Regions from separate parts of the Kitasatospora sp. NPDC058170 genome, predicted to be linked through region 4. Evidence: riboswitches for the same ligand, from Rfam matches in the RefSeq annotation. Region 4 holds a riboswitch; each other region holds the start of a gene.
The links. Region 4 has a riboswitch for cobalamin ahead of ACFVVX_RS30690 (HoxN/HupN/NixA family nickel/cobalt transporter). Riboswitches for the same ligand answer to the same signal wherever they lie in the genome.
Positions count from the first base shown of each region.

Region 1 (7,430 bases), on a different contig from region 4:
GGAGGTACCTGCGGAGCCGGTCGAACCGGAGGAACCGGTCGTGCCGGCCGTCCCGGTCCCTCCCGTGCCCTCGCCCACCGGCTCGGCGTTGAGCGCCCGGACGGTGTCGGGCGAGTACGCCGGACGCCCCTCGGTGCCCTCGATGTTGGTCGCGCCGAAGATCCACAGGTCGACGCTGCCCGGCTTCGGGTGGTAGCTCATCGCGCCGAGCTGGCTGTACGACCAGGTGTTCTCACCCGGGTCGGCGTGCCAGTAGGACCAGTACGCCGTCGCGGGCGGCGTCAGCACGCACTTCTCCTGCTCGGGCGGCGGGAACTGCTTGCCGCCCTGGTAGCCGCTGTAGCCGATCCGGCAGATGAACGCCGGGCCGTCGTGCCCGGTGCCGGCGGTCCGCCAGCCGCCCTGGTTGAGCAGGGTGTACCCGGTGGTCGGGGTGGTGCCGCAGGAGCGCAGCAGCGGGCCGCCCCACTTGGCGAGGTCCACCGCGAGCACCACCCCGGAACTCGTGGTGCAGCGGCCGAGGGGCAGCGGGTCCGCCGCCGCCGGGCCGGCCAGGCCGAGCGCGGCGGCGAGCAGGGTCAGCACGGCCACAACTCCGGCCGGCCGGTTGAGCGTCGAACGGTTCACCGGTGCCTCCCAGCGGACGAACGGGTACGGCGGGCGTAGGCGACGGCGGCGCCGCCGGCCAGCAGCAGGGCCAGGGCCGTGAGGGCGATCGGCTCCACCTCGGTGCCGGTGCTCGCGAGACCGGAGCCGGACGGCACGGGCACGTCGAGGCGGACCGGGACCGCGGGGTACGCGGTGGAGTCGCCGGGGCCCGGGCGGTTGTCGGTCCGGCCGGGGGCGGGGGCGCCGCCGGCGGGCGGGGCGGACTCGGGAGGCGTGCCGGTCGGGATGGTGCCGGTCGGCGTGGCGGTCCCGGTCCCGGTCGGCGAGGCGGTCGCACTCGGGGACGCCGTCGCGGTCGGGGACGTGGTCGCGGTGGGCGAGGCTGTCGCGGTCGGGGACGTGGTCGCGGTGGGCGAGGCGGTCGCGGTCGGGGACGTCGTCGCGGTCGGCGAGGCGGTCGCCGTCGGGGAGCCGGTGGCCGTCGGCGAAGTGGTCGCCGTGGGGGACGCCGTCGGCGAGGGCGAACCGGTCGGCTGCGTCCCGCCCAGTGGGCGGCTCAGCGTCCCGAAGGAGGTCCCGACCGTCCCGCCCAGCGCCTGGGTGGAGGCCCGGACGTCCGAGCCCTGCTGTCCCCCGGCCGCGACGTTGAAGCCGCCGTCCGCGTTCTGCTGCCCGGTCAGGAAGTCCCGGGCCCGGGCGATCGCCGCGCCGTACGAGGCGGCCCGCAGGCTCAGGCCCTGGACGGCGAGGGCGGCGGAGTTGGTGGAGTCCCCGGCCGCACCGGGGAAGCCGCCGTCGGCCAGCTGCCGGCCGGCGATCCAGGCCGCCGCCCGGTCCACCGCCTGCTGCGCCGCGGGGTCGTCGGTGAGCAGCGCGAGGGCCATCGCGGCCATCGCGGTGCTGTCCACGTCCGAGTCCCCGGTGGCGGGGATCAGGCTGGGCCAGGAGCCGTCCGGGTGCTGAAGGCCCTTCAGGTAGCCGACCGGGCCGGCGGCCGCCGCGGTGTCCCCGGCCCGCAGCTGCGCCATGATGCCGAGCGCCTGGGAGAACACCGAGGTGGCGTAGGTGTAGTTGCCCGCCGCCGCGCAGGAGGTGTCGGGCGCGGGGCTGGGTGCGGCGCAGACCGTCTTCGCCAGTGCGGCGATCAGGTCCTGCCCGCCGAAGCGGTGCGGGTCCCGGCCGACGACCTCGGCCAGCAGCGCCTCCTTGCCGATCGAGCCGCCGCCCGCGTACTCGGAGCCGATCCCCGTCCAGTCGTCCGCGGTGCGGCCGCTGCCGTCGGTGCCGCGCCCGTCGAGGAAGTCGGCGATCCGGCGCAGCGCGGGGTCGTCGGTGCCGGTGGCGGCGAGGGCGAAGGCCGCGTCGATGGTGAGGCCGAAGTCGGCGAAGCCGGAGTCGGGGAAGGCCTCGTAGTAGTGGCCGTCGAGCAGCCTGGCCGGGGCGGTGAGGTAGCCGGAGCCCTTGGCGAGGTCGGGCGTCCGGCCGCCGGGCTGCGGGGTGGTGACGTCGTGGGCGAGGGTGGCGGTGCTGAACCCGGCGTTGTGCAGCAGGTTCATCCCGGTGGGCGGGTGGGCGTCGCAGCCGCCCACGATGCCGCCGCCCCAGGGCCCGAAGTCGACGGCCACGACGGCGCCGGAGGTCGCGGTGCACTCGTCCATCGGGTCGGCGGCGGCGGAGCCGGAGTAGCCGAACAGGACGGCGCTGCCCGCCGCCACGGCGAACGCGGTGGCCGCGGCGAGGGACAGGGTGCGGCGGTCTCTGCCGCTCGTACGGGTGCTGCGGACCTTCACCGGACACTCCCCAGTCGGTCGACGCGGGGCCGTGCGCAGCGAACGGCGTGCCCGTACCGGGGCAGCCGTCACCATCGCACCGCAGTCCGCGACGGCGCTCGTGTTGCTCGAAAACCCCCGGCGCAGGCATTCCGGCTCGCCCGTGCCCCTCTCGGGGACCAGGCCTACGGTTGCGGGTCAGCGCCGGATTCGGACCGGCTTCCCCTGCTGCCGAGGAGGAAAAAACGCTTCATCAGACCACGGCGCACAATCCGTGGTCAACGTGTCGCCCGGCCGCACACCGCCGAGTTCACCGACCCGGACAGCGGCCCCCCGAACGCCAACACCCGTGGCCGACACGGCACGACGGCCCTCGCGCAGTGGATCGCGCGAGGACCGTCGTGCGGCGTCAGGTGCGGTACCCGGTGGCGCCGCCGGTCAGCGCGGGCTGCCGTAGCCGCGCTCGACGATCCGCACGGCTCCCTCGGTGTAGTAACTCCGGTCCGCCGGAAGCTCGGTGGCGAGACAGTCGACGTAGCGGTTGTACATACAGAAGGCCGCCGCGATCAGGACGGTGTCGTGGATCTCCCCGTCGCCCGCCCCCTCCGCGCGCGCCGCCTTGACGGCCGCCTCCGAGACCGGGCCGACCTGCGCCTGCACCTCGGCCGCGATCCGCAGCAGCGCCCGCAACTGCGGTGACACCGGCGCGGTTTCGAGGTCCGTCTTCACTGCCGTCACCACGTCGAGGCCGCCGTCGAGCTGGGCGGCCGCGAAGGCCCCGTGCGACTCGGAGCAGAACCGCGTCCCGTTGAGCTCCGACACGTACGAGGCGATCAGCTCCCGCTCACCGCGCGGCAGCGGGGACGGGCCGCGCAGCAGCGCTTCGGCCAGCTGGTTCAGCGGCGCGGCCGTATCCGGGCGCTCCACCATCAGACCACTGATACCGGGCAGGTCGTTCCCGATCCTGATGTGCGGCACTATGCGTTCCCTCCGGGCGGTTCGGCTGTGGACCGCCCCATGCTCCCGGCCCCCGGACAGCCGGACCATCTTCCGGATTGCTGAATACCGGCGGCGGGCGAACGGCCCGCAGGACGGCCCCGGCCGGCCGCCGACGAGCGCGGGCCCTTCCGTCGGCACGAGCGTGAACCGGTCCGTGTGGCGACCGTCGCACCCTCCCAAAAATACCCCCCCAGGTATTTCTGTTACGGTGGATCCAGATACCCCGGGGGGTAACTGCGCGACGAGGGAGAGTGTGCCGTGTTCTTTGCCGACATCCTGGAGACCGAAGGCCTGGGCAACCGGAGCCATCTCGCGGGCGGGCCCCGGACCGCGGTGGTGGTGGATCCGCCGCGGGACATCGACCGGGTGATCGCCGCGGCGGCCCGGCGCGGGGTGCGGATCGCGGCGGTCGCCGAGACGCACGTCCACAACGACTACGTCAGCGGCGGTCTGGAGCTGGCCCGGGTGACCGGCGCCCGCTACCTGGTGCCCGCCGGGGCGTCGGTGGCGTACGAGCGGGTCGCGGTCGCCGACGGCGACGTCGAGGAGATCGACGAGGGCCTGGTGCTGCGGGCCGTGGCCACTCCGGGGCACACCCCGCACCACACCTCCTACGTACTGGAGCACGAAGGGCACGCCGTCGCCGCGTTCACCGGCGGGTCCCTGCTGATCGGAAGCGTGGGCCGGCCGGACCTGGTCGAGCCGCGCCTGACCGAGGAGCTGGCGCGCGCACAGCACGCCTCCGCGCACCGCCTGGCCGCCGAGCTGGACGACGAGGTCGCGGTGATGCCCACGCACGGGTTCGGCAGCTTCTGCTCCTCCGCCCAGGCCGGCGGCGAGGGCAGCACGATCGGCGTGGAGAAGGCGTCCAACCCGGCGCTGGTCCAGGACGTCGAGACCTTCGTCGCGGAACTGCTGGCCGGGCTGGACGACGTGCCGGCCTACTACGCCCACATGGGCCCGGCCAACGCCGCCGGCCCCGCCCCACTGGACCTGACCGCGCCGCGCCGCGCCGACGCCGGGGAGATCGCCCGCCGCCTGGCCGCCGGGGAGTGGGTGGTGGACCTGCGCAGCCGCACGGCCTTCGCCGAGGGCCACGTGGCGGGCTCGTTCAACTTCGAGGTCGACGGGCAGCTGGCCACCTACCTGGCGTGGATGGTCCCGTGGGGCCGGCCGGTGACGCTGCTCGCCCGGAGCGCCGAGGAGGTCTCCCGGGCGCAGCGCGAGCTGGCCCGGGTGGGCATCGACCGCCCGGCCGCCGCGGCCGTCGGCTCGCCCGCCGACTGGGTCGGCGGCGAGGTGCCGCTCGCCTCGTTCCCGCGGGCGACGTTCGCCGACCTGGCCGCCGCACGCGGGCGGGGTGAGGACGTGGTGGTGCTGGATGTGCGCCGCGACGGCGAGCGGGCCGGCGGCTGGATCGAGGGGAGCGTGCACGTCCCGGTCCACGAAGTCCACCGGCGCCTTCACGAGGTGCCCGCCGGGACGGTGTGGGTGCACTGCGCCGGCGGGATGCGGGCGGCGATCGCCGCCTCCGTCCTGGACGCCGCCGGGCGCCGGGTGGTGGCCGTCGACGACGGCTACCCGGCCGCCGCGGCGGCCGGCCTCACGCTCACCCCGCCCGCCCGGTCCTGACCGCACCACCCCGTTCCGCCGCACCACCCCGTTCCGCCCGGCCCGACCCGGGCCGGCGGAACGGGCGCACCTTGAGGAATCACCATGCTTGTGTCACCTCGCGGCCCCGGCCGCGGCACGCCCGCCCGGGCGCATCGGACGCCTGAGGACGGGACGGCGGGCACCGCGATATGACCGCGCTCGTCCTCGCCCTCCTCGCCGGGGCGCTGGTCGGCCTCGCCCTGGGCTCGCTCGGGGCGGGCGGAAGCATCCTGGCCGTTCCCGCGCTGGTCTACCTGCTCGGCTTCAGCCCGGCCGGGGCCACCACCGCCAGCCTGATCATCGTGATCGCCACCTCGCTCACCGCACTGGTGGCCCACGCCCGGGCGGGAGCGGTGCTCTGGCGGCCCGGTCTGCTGTTCGCCGCGGCCGGACTGCTGCCCGCCGCCGCGGCCGGGCTGCTGTCCGTACGCATTCCCGCCGCCGCGCTGACCCTGGCCTTCGCCGCGCTGGCGGTGCTCGCCGGACTGCGCATGGTGCGCGGGCGGACGCCCGCGGCGACGGGAGGCGTATCGGCGAAGGGTGCGGTGTCGGCGCCCCGCGCGGCGGGGGCGGGGGCCGCGCTGGGCGCGGTGACCGGGTTCCTCGGGGTCGGCGGCGGCTTCCTCGCCGTCCCCGCCCTGGTGGCGGCGCTGGCGGTGCCGATGAGCGCGGCCGTCGGCACCAGCCTGCTGGTCATCATCGCCAACGCCCTGGTCGCACTCGCGGCCCGCGCGTCCACCGAGGTCAGCCTGGACTGGTCCCTGATCATGCCGTTCATCGCGACGGCGGTCCTCGGCGCCTGGGACGGCAAGCGGCTGTCCGCGAAGGTCCGGCCCGCCACCCTGCAACGGATCTTCGGCTCCCTGCTGCTGACCGTGGCCGCCGCGATGGCGACCGGCGCCCTGCTGTGAACCGCCCGTGGGGCCCGCCCCGGACACCCGGTCGTCCGGGGCGTCCGCGGCAGGCCCCACGGGGGACGCGCAACTCTCAGGCCAGCGAGAGGAACAGCTTCTCCAGCCGGGCCCGCATCTGCGCGGAGTCCCGTACCTGCGGGTCCTCGTCGGTCATGCACTGCTGCAGGCCCGTCGCGATGATCGCGAACCCGGCCCGGTCCAGCGCCTTGGAGACCGCGGACAACTGCGTGACGACGTCCTCACAGTCCCGGCCCTCCTCGATCATCTTGATCACTCCGGCGAGCTGACCCTGCGCCCGCCGCAGCCGGTTCAGCGCCGACTTCAGCTCCACGGCATCCATGTCGAGTTGCACACCAACCTCCTCACATACCCCCGCGGGTATCCTACCGCAGGGGCTCCCCCAGAAGGGCACACGCTCCGTGACCACCCCCACCGCACTCACCCCCGCCCAGGCCGCCACCCGTTTCGGCGAGTTCACCGTGATCGACGTCCGCACCCCCGGCGAGTACGCCACCGGCCACCTGCCCGGCGCCCACAACGTCCCCCTGGACCGGCTGGACGAGGCCGTCGACGCCCTGAAGGCGGCCGCCCGGCGCACACCGCTCCTGATCGCCTGCGCCTCCGGGGCCCGATCCGCCCGGAGCTGCGTCCAGCTGGCCGCCCACGGCATCGACGCCGCCACCCTCGACGGGGGCACCGCCGCCTGGGCCGCCGCAGGCCACGAGGTCGAACGCCCCGCCGGCGCCCGCGCCACCTGGCCCATGGACCGCCAGGTCCGACTCGCCGCCGGCGCCCTCGCCCTCACCGGATTCCTGGCCGGCCTCGCCTGGTCCCCCGCCCACTGGCTGTCCGGGGCCATAGGCGCCGGACTCGTCTACTCCGGCGCCACCAACACCTGCGGGATGGCCGCGCTCCTCGCCAGGCTGCCCCACAACCGGCGCCCCGGGAGCACGGCCTCCCTCCAGGACACCCTGCGGCAACTGGCCGGCTGATCCCGCCCCGGCAAAACCCGGTACGGCAACCCGGTACGGCCTGACAGGGCGGCAGGCACCCGGCCGCCTGCCGGTGCGCAGGTACCCGCATACGCCCGCCGCCCTCGGCCGTGTCGGAATTGTCCGGTCAAAACGCCCATGGCCAGCTGATGTTGACGCGGCGGCCCAGGGAAATGGCGTTATCACGATCATACGAAAAGATCTATGCTGGCCGGGTCCGCGGATCTCCGTGACCTCCGTTCAAGAAGCAGGTCTGCTCGATGAAGTTCCCGAAGGTGGCCGCCGTGCTCGCCGCCGCCGCACTGGCCCCCACCGTCCTGTTCCCGTCGACGGCCTCGGCCGCCGAGCAGCCGAAGCCCGTCGGGGTCTCCGGTCCGGGCACGGCGTCCACCGCCGCGGCGGACCACGACGCGACCCAGGAGGAACGGGACCGCGCCGAGATCAGGCGGATCCTGGCGGACCGGACGACCGGGCCCGGCGTCCGCGGTGCCGCC
Region 1 is NZ_JBHVUV010000030.1:32,517-39,946, reverse strand. Features, by position in the region: gene ACFVVX_RS29555 (hypothetical protein) at 1-627, opposite strand, end outside; gene ACFVVX_RS29550 (prenyltransferase/squalene oxidase repeat-containing protein) at 624-2,399, opposite strand; cobalamin riboswitch at 2,503-2,659, opposite strand; gene ACFVVX_RS29545 (carboxymuconolactone decarboxylase family protein) at 2,817-3,356, opposite strand; gene ACFVVX_RS29540 (rhodanese-like domain-containing protein) at 3,636-5,009, shown strand; gene ACFVVX_RS29535 (TSUP family transporter) at 5,180-5,941, shown strand; gene ACFVVX_RS29530 (metal-sensitive transcriptional regulator) at 6,018-6,296, opposite strand; gene ACFVVX_RS29525 (rhodanese-like domain-containing protein) at 6,364-6,936, shown strand; gene ACFVVX_RS29520 (ALF repeat-containing protein) at 7,197-7,430, shown strand, end outside.
Region 1: linked by a shared signal. The riboswitch ahead of ACFVVX_RS29550 (prenyltransferase/squalene oxidase repeat-containing protein) and the one ahead of ACFVVX_RS30690 (HoxN/HupN/NixA family nickel/cobalt transporter) in region 4 are both predicted to bind cobalamin.

Region 2 (7,430 bases), on a different contig from region 4:
GGGCCGCCCCCACGCGGGCGGCCCAATCCCGCAGGCCCACGGGCGGGCCTCCGGGCACAGTGCAGGGAGATCTGCATACTTATACACAGGGTGACAGGGACACGGTATTCGTCCGAATAGCGGACAGCGCGGGCCCCCGTTATCCGATTTTGATCTGAATGAGGGCCACCCGACCGTCATCAGATGGCAGGATTCCCCCCATCTCGGATCGAGCCGGCCACTGGTCGAGGCGGTTCGGTCAACGTCCACCTCGGCGGAGGGTGGCGACAGCAGCACCAGGCACCACCCTGCGCACCTCCTGCCCAGGCCACGCACGACCGGCCCCGCCCGTACGACGACGTACAGCGAAACGCACCCGTACAGCGACGTACGACCTGCCGCCCCGGTGTGCCGCTCCCCCGCGGCGCGCTCCGCCCGACCTCTCCCTCAGGAGGAGATCCCCCCATGACCGCCCGTACCCAGCGCACCCGTCTCCTCGCGGCCGGCGCGGTAGTCGCGTCCGTCTCGCTCGCCCTGACCGCCTGTAGCAGCAGCACGGACGACGGCGGTGGCGCACCGAACGCCGGCGCCAGCATCAGCGCGGTGAAGGCCGACGACAAGCTGGTCGCCCTCGTCCCCGCCGACATCAAGTCCTCCGGCAAGCTCGTGGTCGGCGCCGACGCCTCCTACGCGCCGGACGAGTTCAAGGACGACAGCGGCAAGATCATCGGCATGGACGTCGACCTGGCCAACGCCATCGCGGCCAAGCTCGGCCTCAAGGCCGACGTCCAGGACTCGGGCTTCACCGCGATCATCCCGGGCATCCAGTCGAACAAGTTCCAGCTCGGCATGTCGTCCTTCACGGACAACAAGGAGCGCGAGCAGATCGTCGACATGGTGACCTACTTCAACTCCGGCAGCGCCATCGCGGTCAAGAAGGGCAACCCGGACAAGATCGACCCCAACGACCTCTGCGGCAAGAAGGTCGCCGTCCAGACCGGCACCACCCAGGCCGACGAGATCAAGGACACCCGCAACCCGGACTGCGTCAAGGCCGGCAAGCCGGGCATCCAGAACGACGGCGACAAGTTCGACCTCCAGACGGACGTCACCAACGCCGTCGTCTCCGGTCGCGACCAGGCGCTGATGGCCGACTCCCAGGTCGTGGACTACGCGATCAAGCAGTCCGGCGGCCAGCTGGAGAAGGTCGGCTCCACCTACGGCGTCGCCCCCTACGGCGTGGCGCTGGCCAAGGGCTCGCAGCTCACCCCCGCCGTGCAGGCCGCCGTGCAGTCGCTGATCGACGACGGCACCTACAAGCAGATCCTCGCCAAGTGGGGCGTCGAGGCCGGCGCGATCGACAAGTCCACCGTCAACGGTGCCGTCAGCTGACCGTCCGCCTGCCTTCTCTCTCCCCCGAGGCCACACCGTGAACTCTCTGGACAAGGGGAAGGCGGACAAGGGACGGCCTGAGACCATCAAGGCCGTCCCGGTCCGCCACCCCGGACGCTGGGTGGGCGCCGTCGTCATCGCCGTACTCGCCGCGATGCTGCTCAGCGCCCTCTTCACCAACCCCGCTTTCAAGTGGGACATCGTCGGGAAGTACCTCTTCCACGACAGCATCGTGCACGGCATGCTCGTCACGCTGGAGCTGACCGCGCTCGCCATGGTCATGGGTGTGGTCGGCGGCATCATCCTCGCGGTGATGCGGCTCTCCCCGAACCCGCTGCTCTCCGGCACCGCCTGGATCTACATCTGGATCTTCCGCGGCACCCCCGTGCTGGTGCAGCTGGTGTTCTGGAACTTCCTCGGCCTGATCTGGGCCAAGCTCTCGATCGGCGTGCCGTGGGGACCGGAGTTCTGGTCCGAGTCCACCAACGTCCTGATCCCCACCTTCGTCGCCGCCCTGCTGGGCCTGGGCCTCAACGAGGCCGCCTACATGGCGGAGATCGTCCGCGGCGGCATCCAGTCGGTGGACGAGGGCCAGTCCGAGGCCTCGCACGCGCTCGGCATGAGCCGCTTCACCACCATGCGCCGGATCGTCCTGCCGCAGGCCATGCGGGTGATCATCCCGCCGACCGGCAACGAGACCATCTCGATGCTCAAGACCACCTCGCTGGTCAGCGTCATCTCGCTGGAGGAGATCTTCCGGGCCGGCCAGGTGATCTACTCTCGGACGTACCAGAACATCCCGATCCTGATCGTGGTCAGCCTCTGGTACCTGTTCTTCACCTCGCTGCTGACCATCGGCCAGTACTACATCGAGCGGCACTACGCCCGCGGCTCCAACCGGACCCTCCCGCCCACCCCGCTGCAGCGACTGCGGCGCATGTTCGCCGGGAAGCCCACCCCGAAGACCAGCACCGACGTGGTCCCGGGGCTTGAGGGAGGTGGTCACGTATGACCGATCTGACCAAGACGCCCGCCGACGCCGTCGCCGGCGGCCCCATGGTCCGGGCCGAGGACGTCCACAAGTCCTACGGGTCCGTCCAGGTGCTCCGGGGCATCGACCTGGAGGTCCGGCAGGGCGAGGTGTTCTGCCTGATCGGTCCGTCCGGCTCCGGCAAGTCGACCTTCCTGCGGTGCATCAACCACCTGGAGAAGATCAACGCCGGCCGCCTCTGGGTGGACGGCGAGCTGGTGGGCTACCGGCAGAAGGGCGACCGGCTCTACGAGCTCAAGGAGAGCGAGGTCGCGCTCAAGCGCCAGGACATCGGCATGGTGTTCCAGCGCTTCAACCTCTTCCCGCACATGACCGCCATAGAGAACGTCATCGAGGCGCCGGTGCAGGTCAAGGGCGAGAGCCGGGCCGCCGCCCGGGAGCGCGGGATGGTCCTGCTGGAGCGGGTCGGCCTCTCCGACAAGGCGAAGAACTACCCGTCCCAGCTCTCCGGCGGCCAGCAGCAGCGCGTCGCGATCGCCCGCGCGCTCGCGATGAAGCCCAAGCTGATGCTCTTCGACGAGCCCACCTCCGCGCTCGACCCCGAGCTGGTCGGCGACGTCCTCGACGTCATGCGCGGCCTGGCCGAGGAGGGCATGACGATGGTCGTCGTCACCCACGAGATGGGCTTCGCCCGCGAGGTCGGCGACGCGCTGGTGTTCATGGACGGCGGTGTGGTGGTCGAGGCCGGCAACCCGCGCGACGTGCTCACCGACCCCCAGCACGAGCGCACCCGCGCGTTCCTCTCCAAGGTGCTCTGAGCGCACCCCCTGGGCGCCCGGCAGGCCGGTCCTGCCGGGCGCCCTGCGTTTGCCCCGCCAAGGTAATAGGCTGGAGGCACTAAGCCCGTTACCAACGCTTGAAAGGACCACCGTGGAGCTCGCCTCGTACGCAGACCTGGCCGTTCGGCTGGTCAACACCGAGGAACCCGAGCGCGGCACCGACTCGCTGACCTCGGTGGAGGCCGTCCGCGGCCTGTTCTCCGACTCCTCGCGGGCCGCCGCGCTCGCCGACGAGGCGGACCTGCCGCGACTGCGCGGCGTCCGCACCCGGCTGCGCGGGGTCTTCGAGGCCGCCGCCGAGGGGGACGAGATCCGGGGCGTCGACCTGCTGAACAGCCTGCTGATGGAGTACCCCGTCAGCCCGCTGGTCTCCGGGCACGACTACCTGGACGATGCCGGCCGCCCCCGCTGGCACCTGCACCTCGCCGACAACTCGCCCACCGCCACCGCGCACTTCAGCGCCGTCGCCTGCATGGGCCTGGCCGTCCACCTCACCGAGCTGGGCGCCGACCGGCTCGGCATCTGCCAGGCCGCGCCCTGCCGCAACGCCTACCTGGACACCTCGACCAACCGCTCCCGCCGCTACTGCTCCGACCGCTGCGCCACCCGCGCCAACGTCGCCGCGTACCGGGCCCGCAAGCGCCTGGAGGCCCAGGAGGCCGCTGCGGCCTCCTAGGTCCGTGCGGGGTGTTTGCAAAGTCCCGCCGGGTCCGCGGCGACTTTGCGAACACGCCCTGGCCCCGAGCTGCCTCAGAACTCGTCGGGGTCCACCCAGACCCCGAGTCGGCGGGCCAGCCCCGGCACCCGGGCCAGCGGGCCGCGGAGCAGCAGCCGCTCCAGCCGCCGGCCCGGCGCCAGCCAGGCCGGGCACGGCCGCAGCCGCAGCAGCACCCGGCCGAGCACCAGCTCGTCCGGCACCGCGCCGTAGCTGCGGCTGTCGCTGTCGATCGGCCGGTTGTCCGACAGCAGCCACCAGCCCTTCGGCCGCCGGGCCCCGGCCCGCTTCACCACCAGCAGGTCCTGCTGGAACGGGTGGCGGAACACCACCACCGCACCCGGCCTGATCCGCGCGCCGTACCGGACGACCAGCTGGTCGCCCTCGCGCAGGGTGGGCACCATCGAGTCGCCCGCCACGTCGATCAGCCCGAACGGGGCGACACCCCCCGGGGTGCCGCCCTCCGGTTGCACCATCCGCGCCACGACTCCTCCTCCCGGCTCGCCGCGTCCCAGTGTGCCGTACGGACCGTCACCCGCCGATGTCCGGATTGGCCCGGTTCCGGCTCCGCCTTTTGCCCTAGGCCGACTGCCCGATCGCGAAACCCGGTGGCCGGAGGGGTAATCTCGGGCGCGGGAAGACGATCTAAGGAAGGACTCCCATGTTCTCTCGTCTGTTTGCACCGCGTGCCACCGCTCACGCCCACTGTGACCTGCCCTGCGGCGTGTACGACCCGGCGCAGGCCCGGATCGAGGCCGAGTCGGTGAAGGGCACCCAGGAGAAGTACCAGGCCAACGAGGACGCGGCGTTCCGCACCCGCGCCCTGATCATCAAGGAGCAGCGCGCCGAGGCCGTCAAGCACCACATCTCGGTGCTGTGGAGCGACTACTTCAAGGCCCCGCACTTCGAGAAGTACCCGCAGCTGCACCAGCTGATCAACGACACCCTGAAGGCCGCCTCGGCCGCCAAGGCGTCGACGGACCCGGCCACCGGCCAGGCCCTGCTCGACCTGATCGCCGAGGTCGACAAGATCTTCTGGGAGACCAAGCAGGCCTGATCGCCGCTCAGTCGCCTTCGACCGCCCCCCTCCGGCCCGCCGGACGGGGGCGGTCGTGCGTTCCGGGGCGCTCCCGGTCTTCCGAACGTTCCCGGGAGGCTCCGCCCCGGCACCGGTAAGGGTTGACCGGCCCGAGCAGTTGTTATGCTGCCAGGGCGTCCCGAGGGGGAAGTCCGGTGCGAATCCGGCGCTGACCCGCAACGGTAGGCGGGGCCCCGGCCCCGCGAGCCCGATCGCCCTGGGGCGCTGACCTCCCGACAACTCGCCGTGGACTGCGAGGGGATGGCGCTCCGGCACACCCTGATGCCCCGGCCCGCCGCCCCCGCCCGGACCACCGCCCGAGGCTAAGGCGCGCCCCCGTTGAGCACCGCAGCGACCGCACCGCTCCGCCGAATACCCGTCGTACCGCTGGCCGCCGCCCTGGCCGCGGCGCTGCTGCTGTCCATGGTCTGCGGGGTGGCCCTGGGCGCCTCCGGACTCGGCTGGGCGCGGGTACTGCGGCTGCTCGGCGCCGGACTGACGGGCGGTCGGCTGGAGGCCGAGGAGGCCGCCGCGTACGCGATCGTCTGGGAGATCCGGCTGCCGCGGACGGTGCTGGCCGCCGTGGTCGGCGCCGGACTCGCGGCCACCGGCGTCGCGGTGCAGGCGATGGTCCGCAACGCGCTCGCCGACCCGTTCGTGCTCGGCATCTCCTCCGGTGCGGCGGTCGGCGCCAACGCCGTCCTTCTGCTCGGCGCCCTCGCCTCGCTCGGGGTCTGGGCGCTGTCGGTCTCCGCCTTCGGCGCGGCCCTGCTGGCGATGGTGCTGGTGTACGCCGCCGCCCGGTCCGCCTTCGGCCTCACTCCGCTGCGGCTGGTCCTCACCGGCACCGCGATGTCCTACGGCTTCTCGGCGGTGACGGCACTGATGGTGTTCGGCGCCGCGCGCGGCGAGGCGGCCCGCAGCGCCATGATGTGGATGCTCGGCAGCCTCGGCGGGGCGACCTGGGGCTCGGTGCCGATCGCCGCCGCCACCGTGCTGGCGGGCCTGGCGTACCTGGCCTGCTCGGCCGGGCGGCTGGACGCGCTCGCGATGGGCGACGAGACGGCCGCCTCGCTCGGGGTGGACGCCGACCGGCTGCGCCGCGAGCTGTTCGTGGTGACCGCCGCCGTCACCGGCACGGTGGTCGCGGTCAGCGGCGCGATCGGCTTCGTCGGGCTGATGGTGCCGCACCTGACGCGGATGCTGGTCGGCGCCGGGCACCGCCGGGTGCTGCTGGTCGCCCCGCTCGCCGGCGCGCTGCTGCTGGTCTGGGTGGACATCGTCTCGCGGGTGGTGCTCGCCCCCGCCGAACTGCCGGTCGGGGTGGTCACCGCCGTCCTCGGCGTGCCCTGCTTCCTGCTGCTGATGCGCCGTCGCGGCTACACCTTCGGAGGCCGCTGATGGACATCGACCTCGACCGGGTCTCGGTCGACCTCGCCGGGACCCGCCTGGTCCACGACATCACCCTGAGCGCCGCCGCCGGCCGGGTGGTCGGCCTGGTCGGGCCGAACGGCAGCGGCAAGTCGACGCTGCTGCGCTGCGTCTACCGGGCGCTGCGGCCCGCCGCCGGCGCCGTCCGGCTGGGCGGCGCCGACCTGCACGCGCTCGCCCCGCGCGAGGCCGCCCGGCGGGTCGCCGCGCTGCCCCAGGAGCACTCCGCCGAGTTCGACTTCACGGTGGCCGAGGTGGTCGGCATGGGCCGGCTCCCGCACCGCGGCGCCTTCGCCGGACCGAGCGCGCAGGACGCGGAGCGCTGCGCCGGGGCACTGCGCCGGGCCGGCGCGGACCACCTGGCCGGGCGCGGCTTCCTCAGCCTGTCCGGCGGAGAGAAGCAGCGGGTGCTGATCGCCCGCGCGCTCGTCCAGGAGCCGCGGGTGCTGGTGCTGGACGAGCCCACCAACCACCTGGACATCGGCCATCAGCTGGAGGTGCTGGCCCTCGTCCGGGAGGCCGGGCCGACCGTGCTCACCGCGCTGCACGACCTCAACCTGGCGGCCGGCCACTGCGACCTGCTGTACGTGATCGAGGCCGGCCGGATCGTGGCCTCCGGGCCGCCCGCCGAGGTGCTCCGACCCGCGCTGCTGGCCGAGGTGTTCGGCGTGCGCGCCACCCCGGTGCGGCATCCGCTGACCGGCGCCGTCCACCTGCTCTTCGACCGCCTCGACCCGCTCGACCCGCTCGACCGACCCTAGGACCTCGTATGCGTACCAAGGCCGTTGCCACCGCCGCCCTGCTCACCCTCGCCCTGACCGCCTGCGGCGCGGAGATCGCCCCCGCCGGCGGTGCCGCCGCCGGCTCCGCCCACTACCCGGTGACCGTCGACAACTGCGGCGCCAAGGCGACCTTCAAGACGAAGCCCGCCCGGGTGGTGACCAACGACGTCGGCATCACCGAGCTGATGCTGGCGCTCGGCCTCGCCGACCGGATGGCCGGCTA
Region 2 is NZ_JBHVUV010000011.1:8,087-15,516, reverse strand. Features, by position in the region: gene ACFVVX_RS14170 (ABC transporter substrate-binding protein) at 445-1,371, shown strand; gene ACFVVX_RS14165 (amino acid ABC transporter permease) at 1,409-2,383, shown strand; gene ACFVVX_RS14160 (amino acid ABC transporter ATP-binding protein) at 2,380-3,180, shown strand; gene ACFVVX_RS14155 (CGNR zinc finger domain-containing protein) at 3,293-3,877, shown strand; gene sodX (nickel-type superoxide dismutase maturation protease) at 3,952-4,392, opposite strand; gene sodN (superoxide dismutase, Ni) at 4,578-4,973, shown strand; cobalamin riboswitch at 5,110-5,229, shown strand; gene ACFVVX_RS14140 (FecCD family ABC transporter permease) at 5,418-6,395, shown strand; gene ACFVVX_RS14135 (ABC transporter ATP-binding protein) at 6,395-7,186, shown strand; gene ACFVVX_RS14130 (ABC transporter substrate-binding protein) at 7,195-7,430, shown strand, end outside.
Region 2: linked by a shared signal. The riboswitch ahead of ACFVVX_RS14140 (FecCD family ABC transporter permease) and the one ahead of ACFVVX_RS30690 (HoxN/HupN/NixA family nickel/cobalt transporter) in region 4 are both predicted to bind cobalamin.

Region 3 (7,430 bases), on a different contig from region 4:
GTGGGCGTGCGGCGCACGAGGTCCCCGGTGCGGTAGAAGCCGTCGGGGGTGAAGGAGCGCGCGTTGTGCTCGGGCGCCCGCCAGTAGCCGCGGATGGTGTAGGGGCCGCGGGTCAGCAGGTGTCCCGTCGTCCCCTCGGGCACGTCGGCGTCCTCGTCGTCGACGATCCGGATCTCGTCGTCGGCCGAGATCGGGCGGCCCTGGGTGGTGAGGACGGTGTCCTCCGGGTCCTCGGGGCGGGTGTAGTTGACCAGGCCCTCGGCCATCCCGAACACCTGCTGGAGCCGGCAGCCGAGCGCCGGGCCGAGCCGGCGGGCGGCCTGCTCGCTGAGCTTGGCGCCGCCGACCTGGAGCAGTTCGAGGCTGGACAGGTCGTGGCCGGCGGCGGGGGCGCTCTGTGCCCAGACCAGGGCCAGCGGCGGGACGACGCCGGTGATCGTGACCCGCTCGCGGGCGATCAGCGGCAGCGCGGTGGCCGGGCTGGGCTCGCGGGCCAGCACGACGCGCCCGCCGGCGAACAGGGTGCCGAGCGTGCCCGGCGAGCTGAGCGCGAAGTTGTGGGCGGCGGGCAGCGCGCAGAGGTACACGCTGGCGGGCGACAGCTCGCAGATCACGGCCGACTCGCGGACGCTGTACAGGTAGTCGTCGTGGCTGCGGGGGATCAGCTTGGGCAGCCCGGTGCTGCCGCCGGACAGCTGGAGGAAGGCGAGGTCGCCGGCGGTCGGGGGGTCGGCCGGGGCGGTCGGGGCGTCGGCGCGCAGCTCGGCGAGCGGGGTGAAGCGCCCGGGGTCGCCGACCACGAAGACCTCGCCGAGGCCGGGCACCGCCGCGCACACCTCGGCGGCCAGTTCGCGGTGGTCGAAGCCCTCGTGGCGGTCGGCGACGAACAGCGCCCTGGCCTCGGCGAACTCGCAGAAGTAGGAGATCTCGGCCCGGCGGTGCGCCGGGAGGGCCATCACCGGGACCACGCCGGCCCGCAGCGCGCCGAAGAACACCTCGAAGAACTCGGCCACGTTGGGCAGTTGCAGCACGACGCGGTCGCCCCTGCGCAGCCCGCGGGAGAGCATCCCGGCGGCGAGCCGGTCGGCGCGGGCGTCCAGCTCGGCGTAGCTCCAGTGGCGGTCGCCGTCGGTGACGGCGATCCGCTCCGGGGTGGCGGCGGCGTGGCGGCGGACCATGGTGTCCAGCGTCTCGCCGGTCCAGTAGCCGGCCGCGCGGTAGCGGTCGGCGACCTCCGGGGGGTAGAGGCTCATTCGGCGTTCTCCAGTCCGACGGCGTGCAGGAAGGTCCGGAACTTCGCCGCCGTCTCGGCCAGTTCGTGCTCCGGGACGGAGGCGGCGACCACGCCGGCGCCGGCGAACAGCCGCAGCCGTTCGCCGTCGGCCTCGGCGCAGCGCAGGGTGACGACCCATTCGCCGTCGCCGGCGGCGTCGCCCCAGCCGACCACGCCGGTGTAGAGGCCGCGGTCGAAGGGCTCCAGGGTGCCGATCAGCTCCCGGGCCCGGTCGGTCGGGGTGCCGCAGACCGCCGGGGTGGGGTGCAGGGCCAGCGCGAGGTCCAGGGCGCTGGTGGCGGGGTCGCGCAGCGTCCCGGTGACGGTGGTGGACAGGTGCCACATGGCGGCCGTGCGGACGAGCGAGGGCTGCGCGGGGGCGACGAGGTCGTCGCAGTGCGGTGCGAGCGCCTGCCGGACGGCGTCGACCACGAAGGCGTGCTCGGCGAGGTCCTTGGGGGAGCGGGCGAGCTCCTCGGCCCGGCGCCGGTCCTCCACCGGGTCGGTGCTGCGGGCGGCGGACCCGGCCAGCGGGTTCGACACCACGCGGCCGCCCTGACGGGAGACCAGCAGCTCGGGGCTGGCGCCGACCAGGGTGGCGGTGCCGCCGGCCGGCACGGCGAAGGTGTAGCCGTGCGGGTCGCGGTCCAGCAGCCGGCCGAGCATGGCGGGGATGTCGGTGCCGCCGGGGGAGGTGAGCTCCAGCGTGCGGGCGAGGACGACCTTGGCGAGCTCCGGGTCCTGACCCATCAGCCGTACCGCCTCGGCGACCGCGTCCCGGTAGCCCCCGGGCGCGGGGACGGGACGCCTGGTCCACGCGGCCCGCGCCGCCCGGGCGGGGGCGGGGGCGGCGCGGGTGCCGCGGATCGGCTCGGCCCGCAGCACCCGCTCGGGGATGAACAGTTCGGCGGGGCGCCCGGGGGAGAAGGGGATCGCGCCGACCACGACCGGGTCGCGGCCCTCGGCCTGCGCCGCGGCCAGCAGCCGGCCGGCCTCGGCGGGGTCGGGGACGGACCGGTGCACGCCCTCGGCGAGCAGGGTCCGGGTCGGGCCGGTGAGGAAGGCCCGGTCGGCGGCCGGGCGGTAGGCGGCCAGCAGTGCGCTGCCGTCCAGCGGCGCCGCGACGGGGGACCGGGCCTCGGAAGCCGTGGTCATGGTGCTCCGTTCTGCCGGTGCCGGGGGCACCGGGGTGGTGGGACTCGAAGGGGCGGGCGCTTCCGGGCCGCCCGGGTCGGGGTCAGGCCCGCAGGGTGGCGCCGCCGTCGACGTAGAGGTCGTGCATGGTCACGTGCCGCGCGCGGTCGCCGGCCAGGAAGAGGACCGCCTCGGCGACGTCCTCGGGCGCGGCGATCCGGCCGAGCGGGATCCCCACCCGGTAGGTGGCCGGGTCGCCTTCGAGGACCCGGCGCTCGGCGTCGTCGTCGGTCCACAGCGCGCGCTGCATCGGGGTGTCGGTGGACCCGGGCGAGACCAGGTTGCAGCGCACCCCGGAGGCGGCCAGCTCCAGGCCCAGGCAGCGCATGAACATCGTGGTGGCCGCCTTGGAGGCCGCGTACGCGGCCATGTTCATCCGGGGGACGCCGGCGGCGTTGGACCCGACGGTGACGATGCTGCCCCGGCCGCGCTCGGCCATCCGGCGCCCGACGGAGCGGCAGGTGTGGAACACCCCGGTGGTGTTGACGGCGAAGGTGCGCTGCCAGTCCTCGTCGCTGGTGTCCAGGGCGGGTCCGGAGTGCAGCACGCCCGCGACGTTGACCAGGATGTCGAGCGGTCCGTGCTCCCGCTCCGCCTGCTCCACCAGCCGCTCGACGGCCCCGGCGTCCGTGACGTCGAGGCGGTGGACCGAGGGCCCGGAGGGTGACAGGTCGCTGCCCACGACGTGGGCCCCGCGGTCGGTCAGCAGGCGGGCGACGGCGGCCCCGATGCCCTGGGAGGCGCCGGTGACCAGGGCCGTCCGGCCCTTGAACTCATCGGTGGATATCGATGCCACGGGTCACCGCGCCGTCGTGGCGGCGGACTTGCCGGGGGCCCGGCCGGTGCGACGCGGTCTGGGGACGCGGCTGAGGGCGGGTGGCATGGACGTTCTCCCTGAGGTCGGAGCGCGGCGGCTGTCGGACAGGCTTGCGAGACAGTGAGGTAAGGTTAGCCTAACCGCATTGGCGGGCTCCAGCGGCCGCCCCGCCCCCTTCCCGGTCCTGTTGCCGCCCGGGCGCTGTGGCGGGCTGGGCGCCCGACATGACGTTAGCCTTGCCTAAGTGGCATGTCCGGCGGAGGGGTTCAGGCCGGGGAGCCCTTGCGCCTGGGGCTCGGTGGGGGCACGGCACCCTGGACTTACTAGGACGTCCAACTATATGGTCGTGAACCAAGGCCCGCAGTGCAGGGAAGCCGGTGTGAATCCGGCACGGTCCCGCCACTGTGACCGGGGAGCGCGTCACCGCAGTACCAGCCACTGGCAGCCAGCCGGGAAGGCCGGGTGGCGCGCGCTGATCCGGGAGTCAGGATACCGACTGCGGGTGTTCCGTGTTGTCCACGAGGATGGAGCAAACACGCATGGCACCGGTCTGTGTTCCTCCTGGCCCTGGTGATCCTGCGACGGCCGCGGCACACCCGTCACCCTGACGGTCTCCACCGCGCCAGGCAGAACCCGGCACCCCGTGACCCGCCCACCGCGGCGCGCGGCGCCGACCCCTGCCGTGCCCCAGCCCTCGGATCCTCCCGACATCCTGACGAGAGCAGGCTTGTGATGGTCCGTGAGCTCACCCACTTCATCGGCGGAAAGCACGTCACCGGCACCTCCGGGGTGTTCGGCGACGTGTACGACCCCAACACCGGCACCGTCCAGGCGCGCGTACCGCTCGCCGGCCGGGCCGAGACCGAGGCGGCGATCGCCGACGCCGAACAGGCCCAGACCGAGTGGGCCGCCTGGAACCCGCAACGCCGCGCCCGCGTGCTGCTGCGCTTCCTGCAGCTGGTCGAGGCCGAACGCGAGCCGCTGGCCCGGCTGCTGTCCGCCGAGCACGGGAAGACCGTCGCCGACGCCCACGGCGACCTCCAACGCGGCCTGGAGGTCGTCGAGTTCGCGGCCGGGGTGCCCCACCTGCTGAAGGGCGAGTACACCGACAGCGCGGGCACCGGCATCGACGTGTACTCGCTGCGCCAGCCGCTCGGCGTGGTCGCCGGCATCACCCCGTTCAACTTCCCCGCGATGATCCCGCTGTGGAAGGCCGCACCGGCCATCGCCTGCGGAAACGCCTTCATCCTCAAGCCCTCCGAGCGGGACCCCTCGGTGCCGCTGCGCCTCGCCGAGCTCTTCGTCGAGGCCGGTCTGCCGCCGGGCGTGCTGAACGTCGTCAACGGCGGCAAGGAGGCGGTCGACACGCTGCTCGACGACCCCCGGGTGGCGGCGCTGGGCTTCGTCGGCTCCTCCGACATCGCGCAGTACGTCTACGCCACCGCGGCCGCCCGCGGGAAGCGCGCGCAGTGCTTCGGCGGCGCCAAGAACCACATGATCGTGATGCCGGACGCCGACCTCGACCTGGCCGCCGACGCCCTGATCGGCGCGGGCTACGGCTCGGCCGGCGAGCGCTGCATGGCCATCTCCGTCGCGGTGCCGGTCGGGGAGGAGACCGCCGACGCCCTGGTGGCCAAGCTCACCGAGCGGATCGCCGCGCTCAGGGTCGGCGCCTCGCACGACGCCGAGGCCGACTTCGGCCCGCTGGTCGGCCGGGACGCCCTGGACCGGGTGCGCGGCTTCCTCGACGCCGGGGTCGAGGAGGGTGCCGAACTGGTCGTCGACGGCCGCGGGCTGACCGTGCCCGGGTACGAGGACGGCTACTTCCTCGGCGCCACCCTCTTCGACCGGGTCACCCCCGGGATGCGCATCTACCGGGAGGAGATCTTCGGCCCGGTGCTGTGCGTGGTCCGCGCGGCGGACTACGAGGAGGCGCTGCGGCTGCCCAGCGAGCACGAGTACGGCAACGGGGTGGCGATCTTCACCCGGGACGGCGACACCGCGCGGGACTTCACCCGCCGGGTCACCACCGGGATGATCGGCGTCAACGTGCCGATCCCCGTCCCGGTGGCCTACCACACCTTCGGCGGCTGGAAGCGCTCCGGGTTCGGCGACCTCAACCAGCACGGGCCCGACTCGATCCGCTTCTACACCCGGACCAAGACCGTCACCTCGCGCTGGCCCTCCGGGGTCAAGGAGGGCGCGAGCTTCACCATCCCGACGATGGGCTGAGGCCGCCGTGCACACCATGACGGAGGATCAGCGCGCCATCGCCGAGACCTGCCGGGGGTTCGCCCGCGAGCACCTCGCCCCGAACGCGGTGGAGTGGGACCAGAACAAGCACTTCCCGGTCGATGTGCTGCGCAAGGGCGCCGGACTCGGGCTCGGCGGCGTCTACGTCCGGGAGGACCAGGGCGGCTCGGCGCTCGGCCGGCAGGACGGGGTGCTGGTGTTCGAGGGGCTGGCCACCGGCTGCCCGTCCATCGCCGGGTACCTGTCGATCCACAACATGGTCGCCTGGATGATCGACCGCTACGGGAGCGACGACCAGCGCGCCCGGCTGCTGCCCGGCCTCTGCTCGATGGAGAGCCTGGCCAGCTACTGCCTGACCGAACCGGGCGCGGGCTCCGACGCCGCCGCGCTGACCACCCGGGCGGTGCGCGACGGCGACGGCTACGTCCTCGACGGCGTCAAGCAGTTCATCTCCGGAGCCGGCGCCGCGCAGGTGTACGTGGTGATGGCCCGCACCGGCGGCCCGGGGGCGTCCGGGATCTCCGCCTTCGTGGTCGAACGCGACGACCCGGGCGTCTCCTTCGGCCCCAACGAGAAGAAGATGGGCTGGAACGCGCAGCCGACCCGCCAGGTGCTGCTGGACGGCGTCCGGCTGCCGGCCGACCGCCTGCTCGGCGCCGAGGGGGAGGGCTTCCGGATCGCCATGACCGGCCTCAACGGCGGCCGGATCGGGATCGCCGCCTGCTCGATCGGCGGCGCCCAGGACGCGCTGGAGCGCGCCACCGGCTACCTGGCCGACCGGGAGGCGTTCGGCGCCCGGCTGCTGCACGCCCAGGCGCTGCAGTTCCGACTGGCGGACATGGCAACGGAGTTGGAGGCCGCCAGATCGCTGGTGTGGCGGGCGGCCGCAGCGCTCGACCAGGGCGACCCCCGGGCGCCCGAGCTGTGCGCGATGGCCAAGCGCTACGCCACCGACACCGGCTTCGAGGTCGCCAACGCCGCGCTCCAACTGCACGGCGGCTACGGCTACCTGGCCGAGTCCGGCATCGAGAAGATCGTCCGCGACCTGCGGGTGCACCAGATCCTGGAAGGGACCAACGAGATCATGCGCGTCATCGTCGCCCGCGGCCTGACCGGGGCCGCGTGATGGCCGGGAGCGGGACGAACGAGGTCCTCGTCCAGCGGGAGGGCCGGGCCGGCCTGGTGGTCCTCAACCGCCCGGCCGCCCTGAACGCCCTCACCCACGCCATGGTGCGGCGGATCGCCGCCGCGCTGGACGACTGGGAGCGGGACGACCGGGTCGCGACCGTCGTCATCAGCGGGGCCGGGGAGCGCGCCTTCTGCGCGGGCGGCGACATCGTCGCCATCCACCGCGCCGCCACCGGCGGCGACCCGGCCGCGGTCGAGGACTTCTGGCGCGACGAGTACCGGCTCAACGCCCGGATCGCCCGGTACCCCAAGCCCTTCGTGGCCGTGATGAACGGCATCGTGATGGGCGGCGGGGTCGGCGTCTCGGCCCACGGCAGCGCCCGGATCGTCACCGAGACCACCAGGGTGGCGATGCCGGAGGCGGGCATCGGGTTCGTGCCGGACGTCGGGGGCACCTACCTGCTCGCGCTGGCCCCCGGCGAGCTGGGCACCCACCTCGCCCTGACCGCCGGCTCGGCGGGCCCCGGCGACGCCCTGCTCTGCGGCCTCGCCGACCACTTCGTGCCCGCCGAGCGGCTGCCCGCCCTGCTCGACGACCTCGCCGAACTCCCCGTCCACGACGCCCTCGCCCGGCACGTCGCACTCCCGCCGCCGGGCCCGCTGGCCCGGCAGCGGGACTGGATCGACGCCTGCTACGCGGCCGGCACCGTCGAGGAGATCCTCGACCGGCTGGCCGACAGCGGCGAACCCGAGGCGAAGAAGGCC
Region 3 is NZ_JBHVUV010000005.1:2,589-10,018, forward strand. Features, by position in the region: gene ACFVVX_RS07725 ((2,3-dihydroxybenzoyl)adenylate synthase) at 1-1,253, opposite strand, end outside; gene ACFVVX_RS07730 (isochorismate synthase) at 1,250-2,428, opposite strand; gene dhbA (2,3-dihydro-2,3-dihydroxybenzoate dehydrogenase) at 2,511-3,263, opposite strand; cobalamin riboswitch at 3,609-3,800, shown strand; gene ACFVVX_RS07740 (CoA-acylating methylmalonate-semialdehyde dehydrogenase) at 4,017-5,516, shown strand; gene ACFVVX_RS07745 (acyl-CoA dehydrogenase family protein) at 5,533-6,663, shown strand; gene ACFVVX_RS07750 (enoyl-CoA hydratase/isomerase family protein) at 6,663-7,430, shown strand, end outside.
Region 3: linked by a shared signal. The riboswitch ahead of ACFVVX_RS07740 (CoA-acylating methylmalonate-semialdehyde dehydrogenase) and the one ahead of ACFVVX_RS30690 (HoxN/HupN/NixA family nickel/cobalt transporter) in region 4 are both predicted to bind cobalamin.

Region 4 (7,430 bases):
ACGCGCTGACCGGCTGGTGACTCCCCGGTGACTCCCCGGTGATCCGGGGCTGAGGCCTGGTCAGCGGCCTGGTGGCGGCTCGGCGTCGGCCCGGCGGCGGACTGTGCCCGCCGCCGGGCCGCCGTGTAGTGTCCCCGCTGAAAGATGTCGGGAGGTGACCGTGACGCAGTACTCCGGGGGTGGAGAGCTCCCCCCACGTCCCGTCGCTCCGCCGGCCCCGGCGTACCCCGGTACCGCCACCGCCGCGCCGCAGCCCGGGTACGGCGGTCACCCGCCGGCGCCGCCCTCGGTGGTGCCTCCCGTCGCGGTGCCGCCCGCTGCCGTGCCTCCGGGTGCCGTGCCGCCGGTCCCGCCGCCGCCGGGGCCGCCCGTCGGCGTTCCGGTGCCCGCCGCCGCCCGGCCGGCGCCGAGCGCGCCGGTACCCGCGGGGTCGACCGGGCACTTCCTGCTGCCCTCCGGGGCACCCGTGCAGCTCCCGTCCCACCCGCCGCAGCAGCACATGCCGGCCGGCCCGCTGGCCGTCCTGCTGATCGGCCCGGCCGGTGCCGGGAAGACCACCGTCGCCCGGCACTGGGCCGAGCGCCGACCCACCCCGACCGCGCACATCAGCCTGGACGACGTCCGCGAGTGGGTGCAGTCCGGCTTCGCCAACCCGCAGTCCGGCTGGAACAACGCCTCCGAGGCCCAGTACCGGCTGGCCCGTCGGACCTGCGGCTTCGCCTGCCGCAACTACCTCGCCAACGGCATCTCCTGCATCATCGACGACGCCGTCTTCCCCGACCGCCCGGCGATCGGCCTCGGCGGCTGGAAGCGGCACATCGGCCCCGGGATGATCCCCGTGGTGCTGCTGCCCAGCCTGGACTCGGTGCTCAGCCGCAACGCCCGGCGCAGCGGCAACCGCCGCCTCAGCGACGAGGAGGTGGCCCGGATCCACGGGCGGATGGCGGGCTGGTACAACTCGGGGCTGCCGATCATCGACAACTCCCACCTGGACGTCGCCGCCACCGCCGCCGAGCTGGACCGGGTGATCCTGGCCCGGCTGATGGGGATCCCGGTCCGCTGACCTCCGGCCGATGCCCGGCGGGCCCGCTGACCAGGCCGGAGTGTCGGTGCCGGCTGCGATGATGGACACGTCCTGTCGAACCAGCGGGGGGAGCCGACGCCCGTGCCGGAAGGCCACATCATCCACCGTCTCGCCGCCGAGAACCGCACGGCCTTCGGCGGCCGCCCGGTCCGCGTGTCCAGCCCGCAGGGCCGGTTCGCGGACGGCGCCGCCCTGATCGACGGCCAGGTGCTGGCCGAGGCCGAGGCGACCGGCAAACACCTCTTCCTCGGGTTCGAGGAAGGCGCCTGGGTGCACATCCATCTCGGCCTCTACGGCGGCTTCACCTTCGCCGAGGGTCCCGCGCCCGAGCCGGTGGGGCTGGTCCGGCTCCGCCTGGAGAACGACGAGGGCTACGCCGACCTGCGCGGCCCCAACACCTGCGAGCTGATCACCGGGGCCGAGAAGGACGCCGTCGCCGCCCGCCTCGGGCCCGACCCGCTGCGCGCGGACGCCGATCCGGAGCCCGCCTGGCGGCGGATATCCGGCAGCCGGACGACGGTCGCCGCCCTGCTGATGGACCAGAAGGTGCTGGCCGGCGTCGGCAACGTCTACCGCGCCGAGGTGCTGTTCCGGCTGGGCATCAGCCCGCACCGGGCCGGGCGCGACCTCCGCCGTGCCGAGTGGGACGCCATCTGGGCGGACCTGGTCGACCTGATGCGCGAGGGCGTCGGCGCCGGCCGGATCGACACCGTCCGGCCGGAGCACACCCCCGAGGCGATGGGCCGGCCTCCGCGGGTCGACGACCACGGCGGCGAGGTCTACGTCTACCGCCGGGCCGCCATGCCCTGCCTGGTCTGCGGCACCGACGTCCGGACGGAGGCGCACGCCGCGCGCAACCTGTTCTGGTGCCCGGGCTGCCAGCGGGTCTGACCGGCCTCGGGTGACCGCGGGCGGCGCGCGCTCCGTGGGGGCCGCGCTCAGTGCGGTGCGCGCTGCCCGGCGCCGCGGGCCACCGTCCACGCGGCCGCGGCGCCGGCCAGGCAGAGCGGTGTGTAGAGGGCCAGGTTGAGCCGGTAGAAGGCCGAGTCGGTCGCGGCGCCGATCCCGGCCGCCCAGACCAGCCCCGCCAGTCCGCGCGCGAGCAGTCCGCCGGCCACCGCGCGCGGACCCCAGTGCAGGGCGAGGGCCGGCAGCCGGCGGGCGGTGGCGGGCAGCAGCCCGCCGCGGGCCGCCACCAGCGCGGCGCCCGAGAACAGCAGCCCGGCGAGCGGCAGCACCACCCGCGGGGTGAACGGCACGTCGGCGTTGAGCACCACCTGCGACAGCGTCGCGGTGTCCGGCGCCGGCCAGGTGCGGCCGGTGGCCCAGTAGACGTGCAGCAGCCCGTCGGCGGCGAGCACGGTGGCGATGGCGAGTGCGGCGGTACGGCGGCGGTTCATGACGGCCCCTCGGGTGTCCCGGCAGTGTGTCGCCCCACAGGAGCCGCCCCGGCGGGCGGACGTTCCTGTGGCGAGCGTCACAGCGGAAAGCGGCGGGGGCGAGGGAACGTCCGGCCGCCGCGGCGCCTCTGATCGGACGTGGATGGTCCCGACACCCCGACGGAAACCGCCGTGCTGGTCCGTGCCGCCCAGCGCGGCGACCAGCTGGCCGTCAGCGAGCTGCTGGAGCTGGTCACGCCGTACGTGCGCCGGCTCTGCGGCCCGATCGCGCTGGACGACGGGCCGGACGCGACCCAGGAGGCGCTGATCGCGGTGTTCCGCCGGCTGCGCCAGCTCAAGGACCCGGCGGCGCTGTTCGGCTGGGTCCGCTCGATCGCCGTCCGCGAGGCCGTCCGGCACGTGCGGCGGGTCGCCCGCTGCGTCCCCGCCGACCTCTCCGAGCTGCCCCGCCCCGGCGATCCGCAGCTCGCCACCGACATCGAGGACGTCCTCGCCCGGCTCACCCCCGAGCACCGCGCCGTCCTGGTGCTGCGTGACATCGAGGGCCTGGACGAGCGGGCCACCGCCGAGCTGCTGGGCGTGGCGACCGGCACCGTGAAGTCCCGGCTGTCCCGGGCCCGACTCAGCTTCCGAAGGGCGTGGCAGCAGTGACCGAGCGCATTCCCTGGCCGGTGGCCGGCTTCGACCCGGTCCGCCGCCTGCACGTCATCGCCGCCGCCACCCCGGGCGGCGCCGTCCACGAGGCGGTGATCGACGCCCCGTTCGACCAGGTCTGGGCGGTGGCCGCGGACCTGGAGGGCCGGCTGCCGCGCTGGCTGCCCGACATCCGCTCGGTCCGCCTCGGGGAGGGCCCGGCGGAGGGCCGCCGACAGGCCCTGGTGGTCGGCCACTCCCGCCTGCGCGCCCGCTTCGACGTCGAGCTGACGCCGGGCTGGTGCCTGATGCGCAGCCGTTTCCTGCTGGGCGGCCTGGCCGCCAGGCCCGAGTCGGACGGCACCCGCTTCGCCTTCCTCGGCGCCTTCCGGCTGCCCGGCGCGGGCCCGCTCGGCCGCGCCCTGCGGCCCGTCACCGAGCCGCTCGCCGACCGTTCGCTGCACCGCTTCGAACGCCTGGTCCGGGAGGGCTGAGGCCGCGCCCCGCGGGTGCGCCAGACCGGGCCCGGGGGCGGTCAGCCCGTGGCGGCGGCCGGTCCGGGGCGCCCGGTGGCGGGCTCGTGGTGCTCGGCGGCGGCGCACTCGTCGAGCAGGGGGCGCATGGTGTCGTCCACGAGCCGGTAGCGCACCACGCGTCCGTCCTTGTCGCCGGTGACGGCGCCGGCCGTGCGCAGCAGCCGCAGCGCCTGGGAGACGGCCGGATCGCGCATACCGGTGGCCACGGCCAGGTCGCTGACGGCGAGCGGCCCGGCCCGGTGCAGGGCGAGCAGCAGCGCGAGCCGCCCGGGGTCGGCGAGCAGCGAGAACCGCTCGGCCCAGGAGCGGACGTGCGCGGTGTCGCCGATCGCGGCGATGGCCTCGCAGACCCGGTGCCCGTCGATGGTGCGCTGGCCCGCGCGGTCGGCCGGTACGAGATGCATGGGCCCATTCTTGCAGCCGCCCCGCGCGGCCGGCGGGCTGTGATCCTGGACACCTGCGCAGGTGCGCAGCCTTGCAAGGGTGCTGTTCCGGCCCCTACGGTGTTGCCCGCCGTGGTGTTCGGGAAGACCGGTGACGGACCTTCAGGGGTCCCCAGTCCGGAGCGGCCCTCGCCACTGTGATCGGGGGGAGTCGTCCGTAGCCACGACGCCACTGGGTGCCTCGCGCGCCTGGGAAGGCGGGTACGGACGCCCCGTAAGCCAGGAGACCGGCCACGGCATCTCACGAACGTCATTCCACGAGGTGCTGGAGCGTGATCCCACGATGACCCTGCCCGAAACCGCCGCTGTGCCGGCGACACCCGCGGTGCTGCCGTCCTTCCGCTGGAGGCGGGAGGACACGATCCGCACGGCAGGGCTCATGGGGGTGATCCTGGCCATGCACGTGGTGGCCTTCGGGACGCTCGTCTTCCTGGTCGCCCCGCAGGAGTACGAGGTCGGTACCCAGGTCTTCGGGGTGGGCCTGGGCGTCACCGCCTACACGCTCGGCATGCGGCACGCCTTCGACGCGGACCACATCGCGGTGATCGACAACACCACCCGCAAGCTGATGGCGGACGGCAAGCGGCCGGTCTCGGTGGGTTTCTGGTTCGCCCTCGGGCACTCCTCGATGGTGGTCCTGATGGCCGCCCTGGTGGCGGGCGGCGCCCAGCTGGCCAACACGCTGATGGACGACGAGTCCGCCACCCACAAGTGGCTCGGCGTGGTCGGCACCACCGCCTCCGGGGCCTTCCTCTACCTGATCGGCGCGCTCAACCTGGTCGCCCTGCTGGGCATCCTGAAGGTGTTCCGGTCGATGCGGGCCGGGCGGTTCGACGAGGCGGAGCTGGAGGAGCACCTCAACGCGCGCGGCTTCCTGGCCCGGCTGCTGAACCGGGCCACCCGTTCGATCACCCGGCCCGGCCAGATGTTCCCGGTGGGCATGGTGCTCGGCCTCGGCTTCGACACCGCGACCGAGGTGACGCTGATGGTGATGGCCGGCTCCGGCGCGGCGGCGGGCCTGCCCTGGTACGCCATCGTCTGCCTGCCGCTGCTGTTCGCGGCGGGGATGAGCCTGTTCGACACGCTGGACGGGACGTTCATGAACTTCGCCTACCAGTGGGCGTTCTCCAACCCGGTGCGCAAGGTGTTCTACAACCTGACCATCACCGGGCTGTCGATCGCGGTGGCCTTCGTCATCGGCACCATCGAACTGGTGGGGGTGCTGCACGAGAAGCTGGACCTGACCGACCCGGTCAGCGGGTGGATCGCCGAGCTGTCGCTGGACAACGTCGGCTACGTGCTCGTCGGCCTCTTCGTGGTGGTCTGGGGCGCGGCGATCGCCTACTGGCGGCTGGCCAGGGTCGAACAGCGCTGGACCCCGGCGGCGGGGGAGGGCGCGGTCCTGGCCCAGGCTTCGACCCCGGCTTCGACCCAGGCTTCGGCTCCGGCGGAGGGCTGAGGCCGTCGGCGCCGCCGCCCGCCCGGACCGCGAACCCGGGCGGGGCCCGGGGCCGGGGGCGGCGGCTGCCCGGTCGGGTCTGCTCGGCGGGCGGATCGGGGTGGGGCTCCGTAGGCTCGACGCATGGCTGATGCGTACGCGGGCCGGCGGGAGCGGCTGAGGGAGCACTGCAGTGCGTCCGGGGCCGATGCGGCGCTGATCACCCGGCCGGCGAACGTCCGGTACCTGACCGGCTGCCCGCCGTGCGGGGCGAGCGTGCTGCTCACCCGGGAGCGGGTGGTGCTGGCACTGCCGGACGACCTGCCGCCGGACGACACCGGGGACCGCGCGATCGGTGAGGACATCACCCAGCTGCCGGTGGCCGCCGGGGCGGACACCGTGCTGGCCGCGGCCGCCGCGGCCGTCCGGCTGCGGGTGGCGGACCTCGCCGTGGAGGAGCACGACCTGACCGTCAGCCGGCACCGCGCGGTGGCCGGACTGGCCGAGGGCGTCCGGCTGGCGGACCTCGCGCAGGTCGTCGAACGGCTGCGGGTGGTCAAGGACGAACACGAGATCGCCGACCTGCGGATCGCGGCCGAGATCGCCGACCAGGCGCTCGGCGAGCTGCTGGAGTCGATCCTCGTCGGCCGCACCGAGCGGCACCTGGCGATGGAGCTGGAGCGCCGGATGATCGACCACGGCGCCGACCGGGCGGCCTTCCCGGTGTCCGTCGGCACCGGCAGCCACTCCGGGCAGCAGGCCCACCAGCCCACCGACCGCCGGGTCGAGGAGGGCGACTTCCTCACCGTCGTGCTCGGTGCCCAGTACCGCGGCTACGGCGTCTCCACCGCCCGGACCTTCGTGATCGGGGCCGCGCCCGCGCCCTGGCAGGTGGAGCTGCACCGGCTGGTGTTCCGGGCCCAGCGGGCCGCGCGGGAGGCGCTCGGTCCGGGTGTGGAGCAGTACGTACCCGACCAGGCCGCCCGGGAGATCCTCCAGGCCGCGGGGCACACCGAGACCTCTCCCCACCCGGTCGGCCACGGCATCGGGCTGGAGATCCGGGAGGCGCCGCGACTGGGGCCCTCGGACATGGGTAAACTGGACAGCCGCGTGCCGGTCACCGTCGGTCCTGGGGTCCACCTCCCGGGGAAGGGCGGTGTCCGGATCGAGGACACGCTCGTGGTGCGCCCCCTCGAAGAGGGCGGGCCCGAGCTGCTCACCATCACCACCAAGGAGCTCCTCGCCCTGTGACCCGCGGCCGTCGAGCGGCTGCTGCGGGAGGCAGGACGCAACCCTTGGTTCCTTGACAGCTATATCCAGGAGTTAGTGCGCCCGTGGCTTCCACGAACGATCTCAAGAACGGCATGGTCCTCAAGCTGGAGGGCGGCAAGCTCTGGTCCGTCGTCGAGTTCCAGCACGTCAAGCCCGGCAAGGGCCCGGCCTTCGTGCGCACGAAGCTCAAGGAGGTCCTGACGGGCAAGGTCGTCGACAAGACCTTCAACGCCGGCACCAAGGTCGAGACCGCCAATGTCGACAAGCGCGGCATGCAGTTCTCGTACAAGGACGGCGAGAACTTCGTGTTCATGGACACGGACACGTACGACCAGACCACGATCGAGCCCGCCGTCGTCGGCGACGCCGCGAAGTACCTGCTCGAGGGCTTCGAGGCCGTCGTCGCCATGTACGAGGGTGCGCCGCTGTACATCGAGCTCCCGGCCTCGGTCGAGCTGACCATCTCGCACACCGAGCCGGGCGTCCAGGGCGACCGCTCCACCGGCGGCTCCAAGCCGGCCACCCTGGAGACCGGCGCCGAGATCGCCGTCCCGCTCTTCATCGTCACCGGCGAGAAGATCAAGGTCGACACCCGCGACGGCAGCTACCTCGGCCGGGTGAAGT
Region 4 is NZ_JBHVUV010000033.1:493-7,922, reverse strand. Features, by position in the region: gene aroQ (type II 3-dehydroquinate dehydratase) at 1-9, shown strand, start outside; gene ACFVVX_RS30720 (AAA family ATPase) at 161-1,063, shown strand; gene ACFVVX_RS30715 (Fpg/Nei family DNA glycosylase) at 1,166-1,975, shown strand; gene ACFVVX_RS30710 (DUF3995 domain-containing protein) at 2,023-2,484, opposite strand; gene ACFVVX_RS30705 (RNA polymerase sigma factor) at 2,656-3,135, shown strand; gene ACFVVX_RS30700 (SRPBCC family protein) at 3,132-3,611, shown strand; gene ACFVVX_RS30695 (ArsR/SmtB family transcription factor) at 3,653-4,057, opposite strand; cobalamin riboswitch at 4,153-4,347, shown strand; gene ACFVVX_RS30690 (HoxN/HupN/NixA family nickel/cobalt transporter) at 4,380-5,555, shown strand; gene ACFVVX_RS30685 (M24 family metallopeptidase) at 5,679-6,785, shown strand; gene efp (elongation factor P) at 6,869-7,430, shown strand, end outside.